DNA from 3 places in the Labrenzia sp. PO1 genome. Region 1 is predicted to be linked to each of the others. Evidence: predicted binding sites of a transcription regulator. Region 1 holds the regulator's gene; each other region holds the start of a gene.
The links. The regulator PhoB, encoded in region 1, activates phosphate uptake and scavenging genes when phosphate is short. The targets are predictions, from matches to a motif close to TGTCATNNANCTGTCAT.
Positions count from the first base shown of each region.

Region 2: the regulator PhoB is predicted to act here: its motif matches at 1,387-1,403, upstream of HCG46_RS02040 (bifunctional 2',3'-cyclic-nucleotide 2'-phosphodiesterase/3'-nucleotidase).
Region 3: the regulator PhoB is predicted to act here: its motif matches at 1,460-1,476, upstream of phnC (phosphonate ABC transporter ATP-binding protein).

Region 1 covers NZ_JAAXCR010000002.1:439,327-442,600, forward strand. The annotation lists gene HCG46_RS09925 (aspartate aminotransferase family protein) at 1-184, opposite strand, end outside; gene HCG46_RS09930 (GcrA family cell cycle regulator) at 626-1,162, shown strand; gene phoB (phosphate regulon transcriptional regulator PhoB) at 1,489-2,190, opposite strand; gene phoU (phosphate signaling complex protein PhoU) at 2,271-2,966, opposite strand; gene pstB (phosphate ABC transporter ATP-binding protein PstB) at 2,998-3,274, opposite strand, start outside.
Region 2 covers NZ_JAAXCR010000001.1:419,327-422,600, reverse strand. The annotation lists gene HCG46_RS02040 (bifunctional 2',3'-cyclic-nucleotide 2'-phosphodiesterase/3'-nucleotidase) at 1-1,256, opposite strand, end outside; gene HCG46_RS02035 (lytic murein transglycosylase) at 1,463-2,269, opposite strand; gene HCG46_RS02030 (NAD(P)H-dependent oxidoreductase) at 2,402-3,166, opposite strand.
Region 3 covers NZ_JAAXCR010000006.1:15,384-18,657, forward strand. The annotation lists gene phnD (phosphonate ABC transporter substrate-binding protein) at 1-469, opposite strand, end outside; gene phnC (phosphonate ABC transporter ATP-binding protein) at 528-1,361, opposite strand; gene HCG46_RS25350 (DapH/DapD/GlmU-related protein) at 1,761-2,387, shown strand; gene HCG46_RS25355 (helix-turn-helix transcriptional regulator) at 2,476-3,045, shown strand; gene HCG46_RS25360 (HD domain-containing protein) at 3,035-3,274, shown strand, end outside.

The DNA of each region.
Region 1 (3,274 bases):
TGGCTGCCTGATCCTGCAATGCCTTGACCAGATGCGGATGGGCATGACCGAGTGCGTTGACCGCGATGCCGGAACCGCAATCGAGGAATCGTCGGCCATCGGTGGTAACCAGCCAGACGCCTTCCCCATGATCGAAAGACAGGTTCGATCTTGCGTAATTTCCGAATAGTGCAGTCGCGGACATAACCTCGTTTGTCTCCTTTAAACGCCCCTGCTGTCCCCTGCGTCGCCCCGACGCCGGGCCGTCACCTTGAAAAGATGCCGAAGGGCCAAAACGCAACGTGCCGCCCCGATGAGGCGGCACGCAGCGGCTTTCTTATACACTGCCGGTACCATGCACTGTCAATGGAAATGGCGCACAAGACATTTCATGTGCCGCGGAGGGCGGATTTCATAAAATTCTCAATGACCTCGCCATAATTGGGGAAAAGTCGTTTCATCCCCAACTGGTTTGGGTCGAGTGGTTGCCTGACAAATTAACGTTATTGTAACCTCTCAGCAATCAGACACGAGATCTCGTGAGGCAAATCACCAAGAGGCACTAGATCTGCCAGCATTAAGCGTGCTTGCGCATGCTTAACACGGGGTTAATGGCCGCAGGACGGTCAAACTAAAGGGTGCGGCAATGAGTTGGACAAACGAACGAGTTGAGCTTCTCAAAAAGCTTTGGGGCGACGGCTTGAGCGCAAGCCAGATCGCAGGCGAACTGGGTGGTGTTACCCGTAACGCCGTGATCGGCAAGGTGCACCGCCTTGGCCTGTCCGGCCGCGCCAAGTCCACCTCTTCAAGCGCCAAGCCGCGCCGGCCGCGCACCGCAGCTCCTGCAACGGGTGCAGCGCCGAAGAAACCGACGACGTCACATCCGCAGTCGATCGGCGCAACGGCCCTGAAAGCAGACATCTCGCCTGCACCAGTGGTGGCTGCCAAGCCGCGCGTAGAGCCGATTGCAGAGCTCGTTCCGATCTCGCAGCGGGCTACCATCCTGACGCTGACCGAGCGGACCTGCAAATGGCCGATTGGCGACCCGGCGACCGACGACTTCTACTTCTGCGGCCGCCAGTCCGATGCCGGCGTCCCCTACTGCGCTCATCACTGCAAGATCGCGTATCAGCCGGTCGCCGACCGCCGCCGCGATCGCAAGACGATGGCTCAGGCAGGCTGATAGCCTCGCACCTAACCAATTCATGAGAAAGCCCGCCATCTGGCGGGCTTTTTTTTGTTTGGGCCTTCCATTGACCAGATGCCCGACCCCGACCAGTGACCTCCCACGGCTTGTTCTTGGCACCGCTCCATGCCGTTTCCGTTCCATCAAAACAAACCTTGTTTGACCACTCCGCCACGACAGGGACCGCAGGATCAGCCCCGACACCGACACAACTGATGGGGTTGTCGCAGAAGAGAACCTTGCTCCGCGAAAGGCACATAACCGCTGAGAAACAAAAAGCCCGCTAGAAAGCGGGCTCCTTAATTCCATTCTGCAAGTTGCCCTCAGGCAGTGGCAGAGGTGAACTGGTCATTGAAGGCGTATCCGGCACCACGGACGGTACGGATAGGATCCTTTGCCTTGCCCTTGTTCAGAGCCTTGCGCAAGCGACCGACGTGAACATCGACAGTGCGTTCGTCCACGTAGACATCGTGACCCCAGACCCCATCCAGCAGTTGTTCGCGGGAGAAGACACGGCCAGGCGATGTCATCAGGAATTCCAGCAGGCGGAATTCCGTCGGCCCCAGGTGTATTTCCTTGGTGTTGCGGCGAACGCGGTGCGTTTCACGATCCAGTTCGATATCGCCGGACCGCAACATGCTGGACACCACTTCCGGGCTTGCCCGGCGCAGGATGGCGCGCACGCGGGCCATCAATTCCGGTACCGAGAAGGGCTTGACCACGTAGTCGTCGGCACCGGTCGACAGGCCGCGGATGCGCTCTGCTTCCTCACCGCGTGCCGTCAGCATGATGACCGGCAGGCGCTCGGTGTCCTCGCGCGCCCGCAGGCGGCGGCACAGTTCAATTCCGGACAGGCCCGGCAGCATCCAGTCGAGCAGCAACAGATCCGGCAGGCTTTCCCGCAGGCGGATTTCCGCCTCGTCACCCCGGACACAGGACTCGACCGAGTACCCTTCCGCTTCCAAATTGTATCTCAATAGAAGGCTGAGCGGTTCTTCGTCTTCAACGATGAGCACCTTCGGCATACATCTCGCTCCAATTACCGCAACCGGCGCCGAAGCGCCGGCCGTTAAGATCTTCTGCAAATCCGACGATTACCGGCGGGTCAGACCGCGCCTGTTTCGTCGACCTTTGCCCGGTCTTCCGGCAAACGCTCGCCAGTGACCATGTAGTAGACGTTCTCGGCGATATTCGTCGCGTGATCGCCGATGCGCTCGATGTTCTTTGCGCAGAACAAGAGATGGACGCACTGGGTAATGACCCGCGGGTCTTCCATCATGTAGGTCAAGAGTTCGCGAAAGATCGACGTGTAGATCGCGTCGACTTCGGCGTCGGCTTCCTGAACCCGGCGGGCGGCTTCCGCATCCTTGCGGGCGTAGGCATCCAGCACCTGCTTGAGCTGCGAAAGAGCGAGTTCCGTCATGTGCTCCACACCGATCGCGAGCTTCTTGGACTGCAAGTCGCTGTCGATGGCGATGACGCGCTTGGCAACGTTCTTGGCAAGATCGCCAACACGCTCCAGGTCATTGGCAATGCGCGTTGCGGCGGTGATTTCACGCAGGTCCTGCCCCATCGGCTGACGACGGACGATCAGCTCGATCAGCTTCACTTCAAGTTCGTTGTAAAGGCTGTCCAGACGGACATCGCCCTTGATCGTCGCCTTGGCAAGCTCCAGATCCTGCGACACCAGCGCGGACACCGCATCGGCGAAAGCCTTTTCGGCAATACCACCCATTTCGGCAACCTTGCCGGCCATGGCCGTCAGTTCGTCATCGTAAGCCGAGACTGTATGTTCAGACATCCTGTGTCCCCTTCAGAAACCTAAAAAATGCTTAGCCGAAGCGGCCCGTAATATAGTCCTGCGTACGCTTGTCCTTCGGATTGGTAAAGATGTCCTCCGTCAGACCTTCCTCCACCAGAACACCCAGATGGAAGAACGCGGTACGCTGAGACACACGGGCAGCCTGCTGCATCGAGTGGGTCACGATCACGATGGTGAAGTTTTCCCGCAGTTCGTCGATCAGCTCTTCCACCTTCGCGGTCGCGATGGGGTCAAGCGCCGAGCACGGTTCGTCCATCAGGATCACTTCCGGGCTGACGGCAATCGCA
Region 2 (3,274 bases), on a different contig from region 1:
TTCAGCATCTGTTCGATGTACCAGATCTGCGCCTTTGAAACGATCTGGACGCTCGGGTCGTCGGCCACGAGGGCGAAATAGGAATGCAAGGGAGCCGACGTCTTGCCGACGGGGCGGCGGACATAGGCAAGGGTTGCCTCGTGATCTTCCTTCACCGCATCGAGTACATCCTGCTGGCTTTCCACCAGAGGTGTCACCGTTCGACCTTCTTTTTCGTAGATCGGGCGTGCTTCGGTCATGAAATTGGCGACACGCCAGCCGTTGCCGTCGCGCTCGATCATCAGGTCGATGACGCCCAGATGCGATCCCCAGAAACCGCCCATCGCGGCAGGCTTGCCGAACAACGTGCCTTTCTCGCTGTCGATACCTGGCAGTCCCTCATACTGGGGACCGGGGAAGACCAGATGCTGGTGACCGGTAAAGACGGCGTCGATCCCGTCCACGCCGGCAAGGTGCAGGGAGGCGTTTTCCATGCCTTCGGAATAATCGTTGGCATCAATCCCCGAGTGGGAGAGGGCGATTACAAGGTCGCAGCCCTGTTCGCGCATTTCCGGGACGAAGGCCTTGGCGGTTTCGATAATGTCACGCGCATTGGCGTTGCCTTCCAGGTGGCGGCGGTCCCAGTTCATGATCTGCGGTGGCACGAAGCCGATGAAGCCGATCTTGATCGGATAGGACTTGCCGGCACCGTCGGTGACCTGTTTTTCAACGATCACGTAGGGCTTCAGGAAAAGGGCGTCGTCTCGCGGGTTGCCGGCCAGTGTGCTGCCCTTGACAAGATTGGCGCAGACGACGGGGAAATTGGCCCCGGCCAGCACCTTCATCATGAAGTCCAGACCGTAGTTGAATTCGTGGTTGCCGAGTGTTGCCGCGTCGAATTCAAGGACGTTCATGCCCTTGATGACTGGGTGCAGGTCGCCTTCGCTCATGCCGCGTTCATAGGCGACATAGTCCCCCATCGGGTTGCCTTGCAGAAAGTCGCCATTGTCGACCAGAACCGAGTTTGTCGCCTCGTTCCGTATATCGCGGATCAGTGTGGCTGTCCGGGCGAGACCGGCGGTGTCGACAGGTTTGTCGCTGTAATAGTCGTAAGGGAAAACATGGACATGGAGGTCAGTAGTCTCCATCAGGCGAAGGTGAGCCGTACCTTCCTTGGCCAGAACCGAATAGGGGTGCAGAGCTGCCGTGAAGCCAGTTGCCGCCGCGCCCATCAAAAGGGTGCGCCGTGAAATCGAAAAGTCTTTGATCCTGGACATGAAATGGCTCCTGTTCGGTCGCTCGGCGATTGGTGTTGTTTAGCCTTGCGGAACAGCGCGAGCCGGACCGACAGCTGCCGGTGCCTGCCGGGCGGCATGTTTCCGCGGCACACGGTTTTGGTCCGCGAGGATTACAACCGTATGACGCAAATTGCTGCCCGGATCGTCAGTTTTGTCAAGCAGGTTTATGGGGCGTCGAGCGGGGTCTACTCGCTGATCTGGCCAGCCATGACCGAGATCGTTTCCACGTAGACACTGGCCTTGTTCCATTGCTTTAGAACGTTGTAATTGGCAGTGCCCGGGCCCCAGCCCTGGCCGCGGCGCCAGCCTTTCTGGGCAAGATAATTTGCGGTGGAAGCCAGCACATCGGGGATCGAGCGGATCAGGTCCTTGCGGCCGTCGCGGTCATAATCGACCGCATAACGGACATAGCTGGTGGCGAGAAACTGGGTCTGGCCGAGTTCGCCGGCCCAGGCACCCTTCATTTCGGCCGGCTGCATGTCACGGCCCTGCACGATCTTGAGTGCGGCGACCAGTTCGGCGGTGAAGAAATCGGACCGGCGGCAATCATAGGCCAGCGTGGCAAGGGATTGCAGGACCGGCATGTTGCCGGAGAAGCTGCCGTAGTTGGTTTCAAGTCCCCAGATCGCCAGCAGAACAGGTGCCGGGACGCCGTATTTCTTTTCGATGCCACGGAAGATGCGGGCGTACGTCTTGCCGAGCTGCTTGCCCCGCCGGATCATCGCGTTGTTGACCCGCTTTGCATAGAACTGGTTGAAGCTGAGCTTGAAGGATTTCTGGTTCCGGTCGAGTGAGACCACCTTCTTGTTGTATTTCACGTTCTTGAGGGACGATTCAACGACCCTTTTCTTGAGGCCGTAGCTTTGGGAATTTGCAATGAACGACTGTTTCCAGGCTTCAAAACCACCCGGGCCATTGCCGCAGCTTGCACTCCAGGCGGAGGGGGCGGACAGAAGAACAAAACCAAAGACGAATGCAGATAGGAGGCGCATCGAATCCCCGCTGGGCCAATATAAGATTACCGGTATTCTATCCGAAAAAGCGGTAGCGTCATCCGGCAGATAGAGGAAAAAGAGGAGTGGGGGCGGACAAATCCGGTCCCGTCTTTTCCGGTTGCCGCAAAATCAGGGGTCGTGCCGGATGAAGTGGCTGTGAGATGGCGCGCCCGGGCTAAGGGTGCCGGCGCGGTCGAATTCGCTGTCGGCATTGAAGCTGATCTTCGGCAGCGTTGCGAACCTTGCGATCGTCTCCCGGTGGCCTTCGATCTCGTTTTGAAGTCGTGTTTCCAGGCCTTCCTTTGCCGCACCCTTGTGATAACCGTGAACACCGTGGACGATCCTGGGAACCAGAACATCGAAACCCAGATAGCGCAGTGTGTAGGCGAGTGGCCAAAGCAGCATCTGAATGTCGCCTTCCTTGCCGTTGTGGGCACTTTCGCTCGCCTTGGATCCGGTCGTGACGCAGAAAAGAACCGGCTTGTTCCTGAAATGGCCGGTATCGAAACGGTTGGAAGTATCGTGCAGGCCGCCGTTGGCCAGAACGCGCTCGCACCAGCCCTTCAGGATGGCAGGTGGGGCGAACCACCACACCGGAAAATGAAACACGATCCGGTCCGCCTGGCGCAGCTTCTCGACTTCTTCCGTAATGACCGACGGAAGGTTTCCGGTTTTCGAGGCCGCTTCCTGTGTTTTCAGAACGTCGTAAGGTTCGGTGACGATCTCCTCTGCGTAGTGCGCTGCGCGCTCCGCCGGATCAAAGCCAAGCTGGTAGAGGTCTGACCAAAGCACCTCATCGCCTTCAGCTAGGCACGCGGCTTCGGTTGCGCGCGCCCAGGCAGCATTGAAGGAAGTCTGAGCAGGGTGGGCGAGAACGATGAGGGTGGTGGTCACGCGGTGGGGTCTTCCGGAATGAGCGACAAATCAGGTAACGGGCCACACCCTAAACGGTCTTTTCCGGCCTGGAAATGAGAACGGGCACGATGCTCGGGGAGCGAGACA
Region 3 (3,274 bases), on a different contig from region 1:
ACGGGATCAGGTAACCGGACGTGGAGTTCGGGTCACCAAAGCCGAAGGTCTTGCCCTTCATGTCTTCCAGGGAGTTGATCTCGCTGTCGACGCGGGCAAAACCGATGGAGTAGTAGCCATAGCTGCCGTCGTTGTTGACCTTGACCAGAACCGGCTCAACGGCTTCCGGGTCGGTCAGGAAGACTTTTGCGTAGCCGGAAGCACCGAGCCAGGCCATGTCGAGGTTACCGCCGAGCAGGCCTTCGATAACGCCGTTGTAGTCTGCCGGAGCAAACAGCTTTGTCGGAACGCCGAGCAGTTCCTCGGTCTTTTCGCGCAGGCATTCGTTGGCACGCAGACGGTCGGAAGCATTTTCGCCGCCGAGCAGGCCGATACGGAATTCCGTGATTTCCGCTGCACCGGCAACAGAAGCGTTCAGAGCGATCATGCTGACAGCAGCAAGCGCAGCAACTTTAGCAACGAGTTTCATTTGGGACACTCCCCGAGAGTTCTCAATTTTGATGACGTTAAGCGGGTGCGCAGCCGGATCAGACCGCTGCTGCCGCCGGGGTCATCGCACCGGCGGATTCTCTGGAACCGGACTGGCCGGCATCGATGGCGGTGGATGTCGCCGCCTCGTTAAAGCTCTCATCAGCACCGTAGATTTCGCGTGCGACAGCCGTGGTCAGCGCTTCCGGCGCCCCGTCGAACACGAGGAAACCGTCGCGCATGCCAATCACCCGGTCGCAATAGGTCCGGGCAGTGTCGAGCGTGTGCAGGTTGCAGATGACGATCTTGTTGTCGCGCTCGTGAATCTCACGCAGCGCATCCATGACGATCTTGGCATTCATCGGATCGAGCGAAGCAATCGGCTCGTCCGCCAGGATCATGTGCGGGTCCTGCATAAGAACGCGGGCAATCGCAACACGCTGCTGCTGACCACCGGACAACTCCTCGGCCCGCTTGGTGGCTTCCTGGGCAATGCCCAGTCTGTCGAGCGCACCAAGCGCGGAATTGACGTCTTCCTGGCTGAAGATGTTGAAGAGGCTCTTCAAGGTGCCGTGACCGTTGAGGCGCCCCAACATGACGTTGGTGACAACATCCAGGCGCGGCACCAGGTTGAACTGCTGGAACACCATGGCGCAGTCGCGCTGCCAGCGGCGCATCATGCCGCCTTTCAGGCTGAGAATGTCCCGGCCATCGAACAGGATCTGTCCGGCGCTGGCGGGGGTCAGCCGGTTGATCATGCGCAGCAAGGTTGACTTGCCGGCACCGGAGCGACCGATGATCCCGACCATCTGCGGTTTTTCGATATTAAAACTTACTTTGTTGACCGCGGTCCGAGACCCGAAGGTCTTGGTGACTTCCTGAAATTGAATCACGCGCCAGCCCTGTCCGTTGTGTTCGTCGTGCTGCGCGACAAGAGCCACCGGACCATTACAGAAAAATGACATTCCTTTGTCGGGGAGCTCAAAATTTTATGACAAATCAATGACATCCCTGCCTGAAGCATCGGCAGAACAACCATCTCCGGCGGGAATTCCGCAGCGCTCTCAGCGCTTTCCGAGCCCCCTTGGCGTCACACATTCCTGGCTAAAATTTACTCGGAAATCAGTGCTCAAATACAAGGCTTCTACCCGCCAAATGCCGCTTTCACCGCTGTGGATGCATGCAAAAAAAGTGACGGGAGTCACGCCAGTGTCATCAAAGCGTCACGACCGGTGCCAGCAACACGGCTACAAACCGTTTCCGCACTCCTTCCAACGCTATATGGAGCATCCATGTCCGCCCCGACCCAGAAGCCTTCCCTGACCGAAGCCCCGAACATTCACCCGGAGGCCAGGGTGCTGAATTGTGATCTCGGCATCTGGACCGAGGTTGGCGCACGCACGGAAATGCGCGAAAGCAGCATGGGGGACTATTCCTATATCGTGCAGGAAGGCGATGTCGTCTGGTCGACTATCGGCAAGTTCTGTTCCATCGCCCGTCGCGTCCGCATCAATCCGGGAAACCACGCAACCTGGCGCGCCTCACAGCACCACTTCACCTACCGCGCTGCTGCCTATGACCTTGGCGAAGACGACGCGGATTTCTTCCAGTGGCGCAAGGACGACTGGGTCACCATTGGCCATGATGTGTGGATCGGCCACAATGTCACGGTGCTTGCCGGCGTCTCGATCGGCACCGGAGCTATTGTTGCAGCCGGGGCAGTCGTTTCCAAGGATGTCGCCCCCTACACCGTTGTTGGCGGTGTGGCCGCCAGGGAAATCAAACGGCGTTTTACCGAACAGCAGGAACAGGCGCTGATCGATATCTCCTGGTGGGACTGGTCCCAAGAAGAGCTGAAGCAGCGGCTGCCCGATTTTCGCAAGTTGTCGATCGACGCATTCATCGAGAAGTACCGCTGATCCCGCTGGTGGCGCGGACACCTGCTCAGGTGAGCCGTGCCTTCTTTTCCCGCTGCACAAAATTCCCGGGACGCGTTACACTTGCACCATGCAAACAGAAACCGCCGTTCTAGAAAGCAGTCTTGGACCGTCGCTGCGGCGCTGGCGCGTACTGAACCGGGTCAAGCAGGAAGCTCTGGCGCATGAACTCGGCGTCTCGCAGACGAGGATATCGCGCTGGGAGAGTGGCATGTCGCAGCCGGACGACAGCGACAGGGCGAAGATCACCTGTCTGCTGAGGGCACGTCCGGAGAGCGCCGCCGACAAGGCCCTGCTTGATCTTGTCTCCCGGTCCGCAGTTCCCGTGCATCTGGTCTGCGACCTCACACACAGGCTGCTGGCCATGTCCGTACCGCGTGCCTGCGAATGGCGCGCACCGGTGAACGAGTTTCTGAACCGGCCCCTGTGGCGTTTTGCGTCCGCAGGCATCCGGGCAACGGAGCACAGACTGACCGACTATGGCTGGTTCGAGCCGGATGCTCCTGACATTGTCTACCGAACGGAACACGTTGATTTCCCGGAAATGACCATCCCTGAGAGCACCATCCGGATTTCGCGCCTGCCGCTGTCAGACGGACGGTTTGCGCGGCTGGTCCGTGAAGAACAGGATGCCGCATAAATTATGCGGTAACTCGCCTGGCGCGGTGGCCCGCAATAATCTGGCCACCATGACAAAGACGCCCCCTTCCCTCGATCTTCCTGAAATTTCCCATACCAGACTGACGGGCCTGCTGGACTTCCTTCAGGCTGCAGAGCAGCTGAAGGACACGCTTCGCTCGGGAACGACAACCGGCGGCAGGCCGGAGAGCACTGCCGAACATAGCTGGCGACTGGCCTTGATGGTTCTG